3 regions of the Pseudanabaena yagii GIHE-NHR1 genome follow, and region 3 is predicted to be linked to each of the others. Evidence: predicted binding sites of a transcription regulator. Region 3 holds the regulator's gene; each other region holds the start of a gene.

Region 1 (4,719 bases), 2.2 Mb from region 3:
GACCATCATATTACATCACAAAACTCGATTGGTTGAAATAGTTTCTGCGTAATTGCATAGCTTTTTCTATGCTGATTGGCTATGGCTGTGCAAGAGGGGCGCGATCGCGTTAGACTTAAAACACTCATTTTCTTTCGGATGTATGGCAAAACGCTACACTATTGACTCATCGCAAATTATTCGTCGTGTCGAAGAATTGATCAACGCTTCGTCTAACCGTTATCGCATTACTGTCCAAGTCGCTAATCGTGCCAAGCTCAGACGCTATGAAGATGATGATTATGACGATCGCATGATGAAGCCGATCCTCCGCGCCATTATGGAAATGTCTGACGAAATTTCCCAGCCTGAAATTCTAAGCGACTGAAAGGCTTGAATTTGTAGTTTGTTGCGCGAAGCGTGACAAACTATAAATTCTTAAAGGAATATGTTAAATTTCACGGATCAAAAAGCACCAAAACAGCTACTTTGTGGTGAAGGCTGGCGGATTGGCTTTCGCTCAGATGTAGATATATATAAGGGTCTGATTGGGGCAGACAGTTGGGCGATCGAGCTAACTGAAGTTGAATTTAAAGATTTTTGTAAATTAGCATCGCAACTCGCGGAGACGATGCAATATATGGCTACTGAGCTATCGGATGGGGAAAAGGTTTGTTGCACGCTAGAGACTGAGGATATTTGCCTTGAGGTAAATGGCTATCCTCATGCTTTTAATTTACATTTTCAGTTATTAACAGGGCGACGCTCGGAAGGTCTTTGGGATGAGGGTGCTGTCCCTTTTTTGATTGAGGCGATCGCCCATTTGCTAAATAAATAATGGCGCGGCGAAGCCGCGCCATTATTTATTAGTTCCTGCCCTAGAAATAGCGCTTAGCGCCCCGATATCTAACTTATGATCTTATTGCATAGATTTTCGGGCGAGGCTCACGGCTTTGACAAAACTATAGACTCCTACAGGTACGCTGAGTAATAAAATTGCCCAAGTTGCTGCAAAGCCCAAATCTGGTGCGCCATAAGAGATTTCGTAAATGCAGCCCACAAAGGCAATTCCAGCAACAATGGAAATAAGTAGGATTAATTGAGCTTTTATATAATCGGGTGACATAACTTAAGTTGTATTCGGTTGGTTGAGTCTTAATACTTAGTATTATTGCTGAATGTGACACTGGTCAGTTAAGACGACAAAAAACGAAAACCTTGCAATAATAGCAATCCCAGTTATAGAAGGTAGTCAATGATATAGCCCGCCAAATAACCAATCTATTGATGTCTTGCCACGAGCCACTATGCTTTGGAAGAGCTTATGCAGATTGATCGTGATCGGTCAATTGTGTCAGACATCCAATGAGGTTGAATCGAGACTGTAAAAAATTTTTTGTAAACTCAGGCTGAAATTATTGATTATTCGTTAAATTTGCCAATGAAACACTAAAAAAATTACAGTCTCGTTGAATCTACACAACTAATACCTGTACATTCTCCAAAACAATGTTTCAGGTATATGCAAAGTGGCATCATTGCTGCTCCCATAAACTCGACAAACCTGTTTTAGCTTGGGTTTTGGAAATTCCTTGTGCCAATACTGACACATATGTTTTTGATAGAAATGATTGAAGTCTCGGTAGTGGTTTTGCTGAAAGGCGATCAGGAGCGTCATGATTTCACTCATACTCAGATACCTTGTCCTTTGCTTTTGCTGTAAACCTTTGCCCAGCAATAGTTGTCGCCATTTTTGGCTCCAATATTTGTCAAAAATCATCGACGTGACAGAATAGGGCTTCTAAACTATTAATCATGGGAGTTGCTTTGCTAGACTTGTTTCTCTTATTTTCAGCTTATCGGTTTCTCCTTTTTTGTCCTTAGCGCTTATCCCGAACTCACGTTAATTTACAGACGCATCAACTATCAATATATTTTACTATCCTCCTTATCACAGCAAGTATAATCCCATTGAGAGAGGCTGAGTGGCTTTAGAGAATTACTGGCGTGGGGCTATTTTAGATTCCGTCCAATAGTTGATACGCTGGTCAGCCAACATGACTTAGAAGAGGATTAAACAAATTATTCATCTGGTTTCTCAAACCTATGAGGAGAAAAGGAAATTTGCCCCTGATGATTTGCAGCAGTATCAAGATTTCTGGCTTCCTTCCAAATTATTGCTCACATGGGATATTACGATTCTCCCTCATTGATTAGTACTTTATTTTGCTGTGAATCCCTAACTAAATCAATTTGTCTAGATTCAGTTCGGTAAACCACACTATAGACATTGCAACCCTTTCGGTTAAATTAGCACTCAGTCACCTAGAGTGCTAAAACACTCTAGACAAAGCCTCAAAACGCTAGTCCAATGAGTGAATACCTATGGCAACAACCACATTAAACGTAACAACTGTAAAGCCTTTAGCCGATCGCGTGTTTATCAAAGTAAGCGCTAAAGAAGAAAAGACTGCAGGTGGTATTTTCCTACCTGAGACCGCAAAAGAAAAGCCCCAAGTTGGCGAAATTGCAGCAGTAGGTCCTGGCAAACTTGATGACAAAGGTGTTCGCCAAGCCCTCGAAGTTAAAGTTGGAGACAAAGTTCTTTACTCCAAATATGCTGGCACTGACATCAAACTCGGCTCTGATGAGTATGTATTGCTAGCTGAAAAAGATATTTTAGCGATCGTTTCATAGTTTCTCTGTAGAGCGCACAGCGCTCTACAAAATATTTACCAATTATCAATTACCAAAAGCAGAAAATATGTCTAAGAAAATCATTTACAACGAAGATGCACGTCGCGCCCTTGAGCGTGGTATGGATATTTTGGCGGAGTCCGTTGCTGTGACTCTTGGTCCTAAGGGTCGTAACGTAGTTCTTGAGAAGAAGTTTGGTTCTCCTCAAATCGTTAATGATGGTGTCACCATTGCTAAGGAAATTGAACTAGAAGATAACGTTGAAAATACTGGTGTAGCTTTGATTCGTCAAGCTGCTTCTAAGACTAACGATGCTGCTGGTGATGGAACCACAACCGCAACCGTATTGGCTCATGCCATTGTTAAGGAAGGTCTGCGTAACGTAGCGGCTGGTGCTAACTCGATCGCTCTTAAGCGCGGTATCGATAAGGCAACTGCCTTCTTGGTTGGCAAGATCAAAGAACATGCTAAGCCCATCGAAGATTCTAAGGCGATCGCTCAAGTTGGAACCATCTCTGCTGGTAATGACGAAGAAGTCGGCGCAATGATCGCCCAAGCGATGGACAAGGTTGGTAAGGAAGGCGTGATTTCCCTTGAAGAAGGCAAGTCTATGGTAACTGAACTCGAAGTTACCGAAGGTATGCGCTTTGATAAGGGCTATATCTCTCCTTACTTCGTTACCGATGCTGAGCGTATGGAAGCTTCCTTTGAAGAACCCTTGCTCTTGATCACCGACAAGAAGATTGCCCTCGTGCAAGAACTAGTACCTGTACTTGAGCAAGTTGCCCGTGCTGGCCGTCCTTTGATCATCATTGCTGAAGATATCGAGAAAGAAGCTCTAGCAACCCTCGTCGTCAACCGTCTCCGTGGCGTTCTCAACGTTGCTGCCATCAAGGCTCCTGGATTTGGTGATCGCCGCAAGGCAATGCTCGAAGACTTGGCAATCCTCACAGGCGCTCAAGTCATCACTGAAGATGCTGGTCTCCGTCTTGATTCCGTCAAGATTGATCAACTCGGTAAGTCTCGCCGCGTAATCATCACCAAGGACAGCACCACCATTGTTGCTGACGGTAACGAAGCCGCAGTTAAGACCCGTGTTGAGCAAATCCGTCGTCAAATCGAAGAAACTGAATCTTCCTACGACAAGGAAAAACTCCAAGAGCGTTTGGCTAAGCTCTCTGGTGGTGTAGCAGTGATCAAGGTTGGTGCTGCAACTGAAACCGAAATGAAGGATCGTAAGCTCCGTCTCGAAGATGCAATCAACGCAACCAAGGCTGCTGTAGAAGAAGGTATTGTCCCCGGTGGTGGTACAACCTTGGCTCACCTCTCTCCTGAACTCTTCACTTGGGCAAATGCTAACTTGACTGGCGAAGAGTTGACTGGTGCAATTATTGTTTCTAAGTCTTTAGCGGCTCCTGTTAAGCGCATCGCTCAAAACGCAGGCTTTAACGGCGCGGTAATTGCTGAAAATGTACGTGAAAAGTCGTTCAATATTGGCTTCAATGCTGCTACTGGCGAATTTGAAGATATGTTTGAGGCTGGTATTGTTGACCCTGCGAAGGTGACTCGTTCTGCGCTACAAAACGCAGCATCGATCGCTGGCATGATCCTCACCACCGAGTGTATCATCGTTGACAAGCCTGAAGATAAGGGCGCTGGTGCTGGTGGCGCAATGGGCGCTGGCGGCGACTTCGACTACTAATCATCAATCTTTGTAAAAGTAAAGGGAGCGCAACGCGCTCCCTTTACTTTTTTGGGTTAGTATTTCATGTCAAAGTAGATCTTCATTGTGCATAATTGTGCATATAAAACTAAGAAAAATTAAAACTGAAAAGAGAGTTGTGGAGCAAAGCTCCACAACTCTCTTTTCGGGTTTGTATCATAAAGTGTGGGGGTAATAGATGTTTTGGAAACCGACGGAAGAACAAAAATTGCAGTTGGAGTGGAAATGGCTACAAAGTATTGCGATTTTCCTGCCAGTTAGTAATGTATTTATGCCATTTTTTGCAGCATTATTGGCTTTACTCGTTTCATTTCGTTATG
Region 2 (4,719 bases), 1.7 Mb from region 3:
CCTTTGTAGGACAGAGGTTAACTCCGCCGATTGCTAAAGAAGTTCTTTTAGAGCGTTATCACTCTCACACTTCTAAATGTGCCAGTTGTCGTCAGTCTTTACGAACTGTGCGATCGCTCAAAACCGCAAGTATCATCACTGCGGCGATCGCATGGACAGTCACCCCATTAATTAGTTATTTCCTATCTACAAACCTCTTGACAATTGCTGTAGGTTCTGCGGCTGCGGTCATAGCGATCGCCGTTTGGTTCATCTGCAATAACTTAGAGCGTAAGTTTATCTACGGGCAGGAAACTCCCTTACGCAATTTAAGTAGTGCTAAATAGGTAAGTAGTCGGCGCGATGCGCTGACCACTTACCTACAATAAATCCTTTGTTTGTTAGGAATAAGGATCTTGCGTTTAAAAATGTCCCACCAAAGTTATCTAGCTTCAACTTCGCTCAGCTCACGTTGGCTGAGCGGAGTCGAAGACACACGTACTTTAAATTAATAGCAAGTCCCTAATGCAACTTATAGGGATTATTTAGAGCGTTTTCAAATGAGTATGCTTTCATCTGAAAACCGCTATACTATCGGGTGAATTTAAGGTGTTTATAGCATCGATAGTATTAATCTGACCAGTTACAATCACTAGAGAAAACCTATGACCAAACTTTATGGTGGTGCGAGAAGTCGTGCTTCAATCGTGAAATGGTATTTAGAAGAATTGCAAGCTCCTTATGAGTTCCAACTTCTCGATATGCAGGCAGGTGAACACTTACAACCTGACTTTTTAGCCATTAATCCCTTCGGAAAGGTTCCTGCAATTACTGAAGGTGATTTCCAATTGTGGGAATCTGGAGCGATTTTGCTATACCTTGCCGATAAATATGAACAGGTGAAAACCCTCGAAGAAAGAGCGATCGCTTCTCAATGGGTATTGTTTGCCAATGCGACCCTTGGACCAGGTATATTTGGCGCAGACACTCGCGAAAAAGAATCTCCACGACTACTCGGCGGTTTAAACAAGATTCTTGAAAATCAAAACTACATTACTGGGGACAACTTCACTGTGTCGGATGTAGCCGTGGGGACAATCCTTGGCTATGCAATTTTGATGCTCAAAATCTCATACGATGACTATCCTGCTGTTGATGCCTACATTAAACGTATTAGCGATCGCCCTGCTTACAAAAAAGCAATTTTAGGTATTACATAGACTAGTGGGGCGCTCTGCGTCCCTAATTTTTGTTTATATGCAGGTTTACGATAGTGTGATTGAATCGATTACAGATGCTCAGCAAGACAAGCAACCAATTAAAAGACAACTCAGAAAAGACTTACTTACTAAACGTCGCCAAATTCCCCATGAAGTTTGGCAGCAAAAAAGCTTAGCACTATGCGATCGCCTTTCCAATTGGCAAATATTCCAACAAGCCCAAAATATCTTAGCCTTCACCAGTTTTCGGCAAGAACCAGATTTGAGTACATTGTGGCAAAGATTTCCTGAAAAGAATTGGGGATTTGCGCGTTGTATCGAAAAGGGTTTGATGTGGCATCAAGTAGCGATCGCTGATTTCTCCAATCAGATGCAATTAGGAGCTTTTAATATCCTTGAGCCGCATCCCGATTTACCACTGATGGATTTAGCAAATATTGATCTAATTTTGATACCTGCGGTGGCTGGCGATCGACAAGGCTATCGTTTAGGTTATGGCGGCGGCTTTTATGATCGTTGGCTGCCTCACTCCACAGGATTGAAAGTAGGAATTATTTTCGATGAGTTTTATGTAGATGATCTGCCCCATGATCCTTGGGATGTACCATTAGATGCCATCTTTACCGACTCAAAAGCCTTAATGCTAGGATTACTCTAGCGTTCAACTGGTTAAATATGGCGATCGCATCAGACAAAACGCAAATCAAATCCCATCATGAACTCTATGAAGAGGACTTTTGTCTATGGATAGAGCAAGCATTGGTATTGCTGCGTCAAGGCAACCTTAGGGATTTGGACTTGGAAAATTTGCTCGAAGAAATTGAAGACATGGGTAGTAGTCAAAAACAAGCACTAGAGAGCAATTTAAAAGTTATTCTCATGCATTTACTCAAATACAAATACCAACCCGAAAAACGCTCTAATAGTTGGCTATATACCCTAGCTGAACATCGCCAGAGAATCCGCAAAGCTTTCAAAAATAGTCCTAGCCTCAAGAGACATTTTTTGCAAGAGTTTGCTGATGTTTATCTAGATGCCAAAAAACTTGCTGCGATCGAAACAGGATTACCAAGCCACACTTTTCCCGTAGAATCCCCATTTACGCCCGATCAAGTCACAGATGAAGAATATCTACCTGAATAGCAAATTTGGTGGCACGGCTGCACCGCGCCACCAAAAATCGGTTCTTTGTTTGTACGGTAAGCCGATCTAGTTACTGACTCTTTTCGCAGTATATTAGCACTCAGTGAGACAGAGTGCTAAAGCACGCAATGTGTGACCAAGGCGAGACAAATTTCCACCTAAGTCACAACCTGCAAAGTCCACTCTGATTAGATTTTAAGGAGGTATAGGCATAGTGGCATCGTTAACCCTAAATACTGGTACATTGCAACCCTTAGGCGATCGCCTATTGGTAAAAGTAGCAACTAAAGAAGAAAAAACTGTAGGTGGTATTTTCTTGCCAGACACAGCCCAAGAAAAGCCCCAAATCGGTGAAGTAACTGCCGTTGGACCTGGTACACGCAACGATAAAGGTACTCGCGTTGCTTTAGAAGTCAAAGCAGGCGATAAAGTACTGTACTCCAAGTACGCAGGTACTGAAGTCAAAATTGACAACGTAGATTATTTGCTACTTGCAGAAAGAGATATTCTCGCGATCGTTGAATAAAGCTAATAGCTATTAGCCGTTAGCTTTTAGCCATTAGCCTTCAAAACTCTTCATCCAGAAGCAATCGAAAAGAGCTAAAAGCTAATTGCTAAAAGCTAACAGCCCAATAACCAATCCCAAAATCACCCATTACCCTTAATAACTAAAATGTCTAAAATCGTAGTATTTGATGAAGAATCTCGCCGCGCCCTTGAGCGTGGTGTCAATGCACTTGCTGACGCAGTACGTGTCACCCTTGGTCCTAAAGGTCGTAACGTAGTTATCGAAAAGAAATATGGCGCTCCTCAAATCATCAATGATGGTGTGAGCATCGCTAAGGAAATTGAATTAGAAGATCCCTTAGAAAATGCAGGTGCACAACTCATTCGCGAAGTTGCCTCTAGAACCAATGATGTAGCAGGTGATGGTACTACCAGCGCTACCGTTTTGGCTCAAGAATTTATTCGTGAAGGTTTGCGTAACGTTGCCGCAGGCGCTAACCCAGTGGGTGTCCGTCGCGGTATCGAAAAGGCAGTTGCTCACTTGGTTGGTGTCATTGCAGACAAGGCTAAGGCTGTTGATTCCAATGCAGAAATCGCGCAAATCGCCACTATCTCCGCAGGTAATGATCCTGAAGTTGGCGAAATGATTGCCCATGCAATGGACAAAGTTGGCAAAGATGGCGTAATCACCGTTGAAGAGTCTAAGTCCCTCACAACCGAATTGGAAGTTGTTGAAGGTATGCAACTCGATCGCGGTTATATCTCTCCTTATTTCGTCACCGACAGCGAGCGTCAGTTGGTGGAATTTGAGAATGCTAAGGTTCTCCTCACCGACAAGAAAATTAACGTCATCCAAGATCTCGTTCCAATTCTCGAAAAGGCAGCTCGTTCTGGTTCTCCTCTCGTCATCATTTCCGAAGATGTTGAAGGTGAAGCTCTCGCAACTCTAGTTGTGAACAAGCTCAGAGGTTCTCTGAATATCGCTGCTATCAAGGCTCCCGGATTTGGCGATCGCCGTAAAGCATTGTTGCAAGACATCGCTGTTCTCACCAATGGACAGGTCATCTCTGAAGATGCTGGTTTGGAACTCAGCGCTGCAACCTTGGAACAGCTTGGTACAATCCGTAAGATCACCATTTCTAAGGACAAGACCACCATTGTTTCTGACATTTCCAACAAGGCAAATGTTGACAAGCGTGTTGCTCAAATCCGCAAGGAATTGGAACTCAGCGACTCTGACTACGACAAGGAAAAGCTGCAAGAGCGTATTGCTAAGCTCTCTGGTGGCGTAGCTGTAATCAAGGTCGGTGCAGCAACCGAAACTGAACTTAAGGATCGTAAGCTTCGCATCGAAGATGCACTTAACTCTACTCGTGCAGCCGTTGAAGAAGGTATCGTCCCCGGTGGTGGTGCGACCCTCGCTCACTTGTCAGTTGAATTGCAAGAATTCAAGGCAACCTTGAAGAACGAAGAAGCGATCGGCGCTGATATCGTTGCTCGTTCTCTCTCTGCACCTCTTCGTCAAATCAGCGACAACGCTGGTCTCGAAGGTACTGTGGTAGTTGAAAAGGTTAAGCAACTTCCTTTCAATCATGGTTTTGATGCACTTAAGGGCGAATATGTTGACTTGATCGCTACTGGTATTATTGACCCTGCGAAGGTTGTCCGTTCTGCATTACAAAATGCTGCGTCCGTAGCTGGTATGGTCTTGACCACCGAAGCTCTCGTGGTTGAGAAGCCAGAGAAGAAATCTGACGCTGGTGCTGCTGGTATGGGCGGCATGGGCGGCATGGGTGGTATGGGCGGTATGGGTGGCATGATGTAATTGCCATTCAAAAAAGAGGGGGACGCTTAGCGTCCCCCTCTTTTT
Region 3 (4,719 bases):
ATATAGAAGGGATTGCTTTGCCAACGGTGGTTGTCAATAAGTGGACAGGGAAAGTTCAAGAGACCTATACCTACCAATATGTCAATGGGCTACCTATCAAAGATGGTGACGATGCTTTGCTGGTTAACTGGTGTGAACTAACTGTGACTAGACCTGATGGCAAGGTAGTTTACAAAAACTCTTTTGCCACCAATCACCTGATTACTGAGCAAACAGTGGTGGAAATCGTGCTGGCTGGTCGTACTCGTTGGAAAGTGGAAAATGAGAATAACAATACTCTCAAAACTAAGGGCTACAACCTAGAACACAACTTTGGACATGGCAAGGAGCATCTTGCTTCATTCCTAGCCACCCTCAATATTTTGTCCCTACTATTTCACACGTTATTGGAATTGGTCGATGACAAGTACCAGTTATTGCGCTCTCATTTGCCAACCCGCAAAACCTTTTTTAACGATTTACGCGCCTTGACTCGATATCTTGTTTTTGATAGTTGGGATCATCTTTTGACTTTTATGATTCAAGGTTTGGAGTTAGATCTCCCTCCCAACAGTAGTTAATTTTTCATAATGAGAATTGCTGCTATCAAAGATGGTGACGATGCTTTGCTGGTTAACTGGTGTGAACTAACTGTGACTAGACCTGATGGCAAGGTAGTTTACAAAAACTCTTTTGCCACCAATCACCTGATTACTGAGCAAACAGTGGTGGAAATCGTGCTGGCTGGTCGTACTCGTTGGAAAGTGGAAAATGAGAATAACAATACTCTCAAAACTAAGGGCTACAACCTAGAACACAACTTTGGACATGGCAAGGAGCATCTTGCTTCATTCCTAGCCACCCTCAATATTTTGTCCCTACTATTTCACACGTTATTGGAATTGGTCGATGACAAGTACCAGTTATTGCGCTCTCATTTGCCAACCCGCAAAACCTTTTTTAACGATTTACGCGCCTTGACTCGATATCTTGTTTTTGATAGTTGGGATCATCTTTTGACTTTTATGATTCAAGGTTTGGAGTTAGATCTCCCTCCCAACAGTAGTTAATTTTTCATAATGAGAATTGCTGCAAAGAAAGTGCGATTATCTCATGATAATCTGTGAGGCTGAAGCGTCACGTCGTCCTGAATCAGCCGATTTATACTTTATTGAACTCAAGGGGCGAGATTTAATTTCTGCTGTCGAGCAACTAACTCAGACAATTAAGTATTTTCAAACTGAAAGATATAAAATTACAGGGAAAGTCTTTGCTAGAGCAGTTGTGAGTAGAGTCGTCAATCCCAAATCCATCGAAGTAGACTCAAGAGTGATAGCCCTAAGAAAGTTGATGAAAAAGCTTGGTGGAGATTTTGCGTATGGCTCAGTACAATTTGAGAGAGATCGCATCTAATCATTATGAATACAGTGCTAAAACTATCATCCCTTCTACCCAAAGGAATGCGAATCCAGCAAATCAACCATCTCACGCTTTTTAAATTTACTGATGAACTTGGCGATCGCCTTCAAACCCTACTCGACAAGAAAAAGGCTGATACTCTTACGGCTACAGAAAATCTTGAGCTAGAAGCGATCGCTGAACTGGATGAGATTTTTAGCTATATTAATGCAGCGATCTCTTCTCGATCTTTAAGAACAGATTGATTGAAAGGAAATTTGTAATTGTTCCATTAACTCAGTTAGTGAAATGTTCCGCAATTGAGATAAATGGATAAGATGTGGAAGGCGATCACTTTGCCAGCGGATTATTCGATAACTACCATGGATTATTCGATAACTACCATTTACTGATTGCATCGGTGAGATGCAAAGCTGCTGCCTGTACTGAAGCGATCGCTCTGGTATAGCCTAAACGAGTAGGACCTAAAACTCCGACTGTGCCAACGGGCTTATCATCACAGAGATAGGTACTAGAAATGAAAGTACAGTTTTGAATTGGCTCGATAGAAATTTCTGAACCGATGGAAATACTGACGGCTCTGGTCGCAGATCGGGCTTGATCGACAATTAACGCCATTAACGAAGCGCGATCAGCTTCAAGAAGCTGCACAATATTCTGAACCTGTTGCAAATTAGAAAATTCGGGCTGACGTAATAGTTCCGTTAAGCCACTAATAAACATTTGCCCTAAAGCCGTGCGATCGCATAGTTTCATCAACTGCTGCAAGGACTGCTGTAATAACACCGCATATTGCTGAAACTGTCGATCTAGATCATCCCATTGCAGCGCACTGCCAAGTTCTGTCCAGCTTTTATCGCGTAAATGTTCATTTAAAAAATTATTGAGAATATTTAATTCACCTTCTAAAACATCAGGCTGAGTTTCGCTAGGCAAATCCATCGTTACAGAGGCAGTGTGGTAAGTATCACTAACCGCGATCGCCATAATTTTGCGTTGATCGACCATGACTAATTGCAAATGCCTAATTCGCATAGTTTGCATATTCGGAGCCGTAATCACGGCGATACAGCCACTTAAAGTCGCTAAAATTTGGGCAACATCACGCAGTACCCCATCGAGGCTGGACTTACCAAGGCGATCGCTTTTGCTTGCCATAAACTGATGGGTGCTATAGGTCAGCTCGCTGGCAGGATCGATTAGTTCATCGACATACACACGATAGCCAGAGTCTGAAGGCACACGTCCTGCTGAAGTATGGGGCTGATATAGTAAACCACTGCGATCTAATGTATGCATCACATTACGGATCGTCGCCGGGCTAATGTCAAAGTCATACTCTGACACTAAAGCCTTTGACCCAACAGGTTCCGCCGTTTGGATATAGTGATCGATGGTTGCCCAAAGGACTTTTTGTTCACGATGGGTAAGTTGAGTTTTCATAGGCTCTGACGATGTAATAATGTTCAAAAAGTACTAAAAGGTAATAAATAAAGGTTTTTTGATAAAAATCGAAGATAAATTGCCAAAATGAATTGCAAATTAAACAGAATAAAAATAAGTATTAAACAAGCATTAAATAAGTATTAAATTTTTATTGTTAAATTTAACTCCTATAAGTTAAGAGTTTAACTATTTCTATACCTAGATTCTAAAGAAATCCAGTATCAAGTTGTATATACGTTGATATTTTTGGAGATTAGCTAGGCGCAGAACAGCTCAAAATCCACTAAAATTGTGACTTGGTTTCGCTACAATAGCCAAATGTCTCTTGAAGAAATAGACCAAACATTTAATACTGTAGTTTCTCCGATCATCACAGTCCTTACTGTAGTGGCTTAGACATACCTCAGCTTCACCTATATATTCACCATTGAGTTTGGTAAGTAACTAACATCTTCATGGAAAATCAAGAGCAAACTACGGCAGTTGAGCAGCAATATCTTTGGGCAGTCGGACTAGATACCGAGTCCTTTCCGCCTGCATCGTTACTGGGCGATCGCTATCGTGTCCTATCCTCACAAATTGTTGTTGATACCGATGCCTTCACACTACCTGAGCTACCCCTTGAATTTCAGACTTATGTAGTGTCTTATCTCAAGCTATCACGATTGAGCCTGCACCTGCCCCGTCCCTATGGTTTGCTTTTATTAGGTGAGGAGCTAAATCTTTCAGAAATATTTTTATTAGAAAATGTCCCCATCGATCGCCAAGGCAATCTTTGTCCGACCTTAGCTGAGAGTTGGGGACAAGCCTCCGCTTTACGCCAAATTAATTTACTCTGGCAAGTCCTCAACCTCTGGGAACCCCTCGCCGAACAAAATATGACGCGCACCTTGATCGAACCTAAATTGGTGCGGGTCGATGGCATGTGGGTGCGCCTGTTGGAATTACAAGCAGATGTATCGGCAGTGCATATCTCTCAATTAGGGGACATTTGGGTACAGTGGCTGGATCTGGCTAAGCCTGAAATTGCCGAACCGATCGCTGAATTTTTCTACAGTTTGGCTCGTGGTGAATACGATGTAAACAGTGCGATCGCCTATCTCGATAAGTTGACCTTAAAGGTGATGCAGGATCAGACCTTCACCGTGCGCGTAGCCAGTGCCACGGATGTAGGACAACAGCGCGATCATAATGAGGATGCTTGCTATCCTGACACTAAGCGTCAAAAACGCAGCGAACAGGCTGAGAGTTTACGCGATCGTCTGGCGATCGTCTGTGATGGGCTTGGTGGTCATGATGGTGGTGAAGTCGCAAGTTCGCTAGCGATCAAAACCCTCGAACAACAACTCAAAACCCTCCTTAATCAAGCTGAGAATGATCCTGACTTCTCAGCGCAGGGATTTATTGCCCAGTTAGAGATGGTGGCTCGTGTTGTCAACAATCAAATTGTGGCAATTAACGACCAACAGCAACGCCATGCCCAGCAACGGATGGGAACCACTCTGGTTATGGCAGTAATTCCCCGTCCCAATGGACAGCCCAGCAATGAGGTCTATGTAGTGCATGTTGGTGACAGCCGCCTCTATTGCATTAGCAAAGATAATTTGCGCCAAGTTACCCTCGATGATGATGTGGCAACTCGCGAGACTACCTTGGGCTATAACTTCTATGCCTATTCATCCCAACGCATTGATGGTGGCGCGTTGATTCAAGCCTTGGGAACTAGAGGCTCCGATATGTTAGTACCAAGGGTACAAAGATTCTTTATCGACGAAGATTGTCTGCTACTACTTTGTTCCGATGGTTTGAGTGACTTTGAGCGCGTTGAGCAGATCCATGACAAATATTTGCTCCCAGTTTTAACTGAAGACAAAC

The links. Region 3 encodes HrcA, which represses chaperone genes, less so after heat shock. Its sites were predicted from a motif close to TTAGCACTCNNNNNNNNNGAGTGCTAA; they were not measured.
Region 1: groES (co-chaperone GroES) is a predicted target of HrcA. The motif match lies at 2,290-2,316, and genes of this name have one in related genera.
Region 2: groES (co-chaperone GroES) is a predicted target of HrcA. The motif match lies at 2,436-2,462, and genes of this name have one in related genera.

Annotation. Positions count from the first base shown of each region.
Region 1 is NZ_JAAVJL010000001.1:3,362,051-3,366,769, forward strand. Features, by position in the region: gene HC246_RS15290 (DNA-directed RNA polymerase subunit omega) at 143-367, shown strand; gene HC246_RS15295 (DUF1818 family protein) at 428-817, shown strand; gene HC246_RS15300 (hypothetical protein) at 899-1,105, opposite strand; partial or broken gene HC246_RS15305 (IS982 family transposase) at 1,441-1,745, opposite strand; partial or broken gene HC246_RS26940 (hypothetical protein) at 1,902-1,961, shown strand; gene groES (co-chaperone GroES) at 2,365-2,676, shown strand; gene groL (chaperonin GroEL) at 2,744-4,378, shown strand; gene HC246_RS15325 (O-antigen ligase family protein) at 4,578-4,719, shown strand, end outside.
Region 2 is NZ_JAAVJL010000001.1:2,897,767-2,902,485, forward strand. Features, by position in the region: gene HC246_RS13225 (aromatic ring-hydroxylating dioxygenase subunit alpha) at 1-326, shown strand, start outside; gene HC246_RS13230 (glutathione S-transferase family protein) at 645-1,199, shown strand; gene HC246_RS13235 (5-formyltetrahydrofolate cyclo-ligase) at 1,237-1,857, shown strand; gene HC246_RS13240 (DUF29 domain-containing protein) at 1,875-2,342, shown strand; gene groES (co-chaperone GroES) at 2,557-2,868, shown strand; gene groL (chaperonin GroEL) at 3,016-4,674, shown strand.
Region 3 is NZ_JAAVJL010000001.1:1,176,421-1,181,139, forward strand. Features, by position in the region: partial or broken gene HC246_RS05620 (ISNCY family transposase) at 1-560, shown strand, start outside; partial or broken gene HC246_RS05625 (ISNCY family transposase) at 585-1,049, shown strand; gene HC246_RS05630 (hypothetical protein) at 1,093-1,392, shown strand; gene HC246_RS05635 (hypothetical protein) at 1,398-1,643, shown strand; gene hrcA (heat-inducible transcriptional repressor HrcA) at 1,777-2,841, opposite strand; gene HC246_RS05645 (protein phosphatase 2C domain-containing protein) at 3,300-4,719, shown strand, end outside.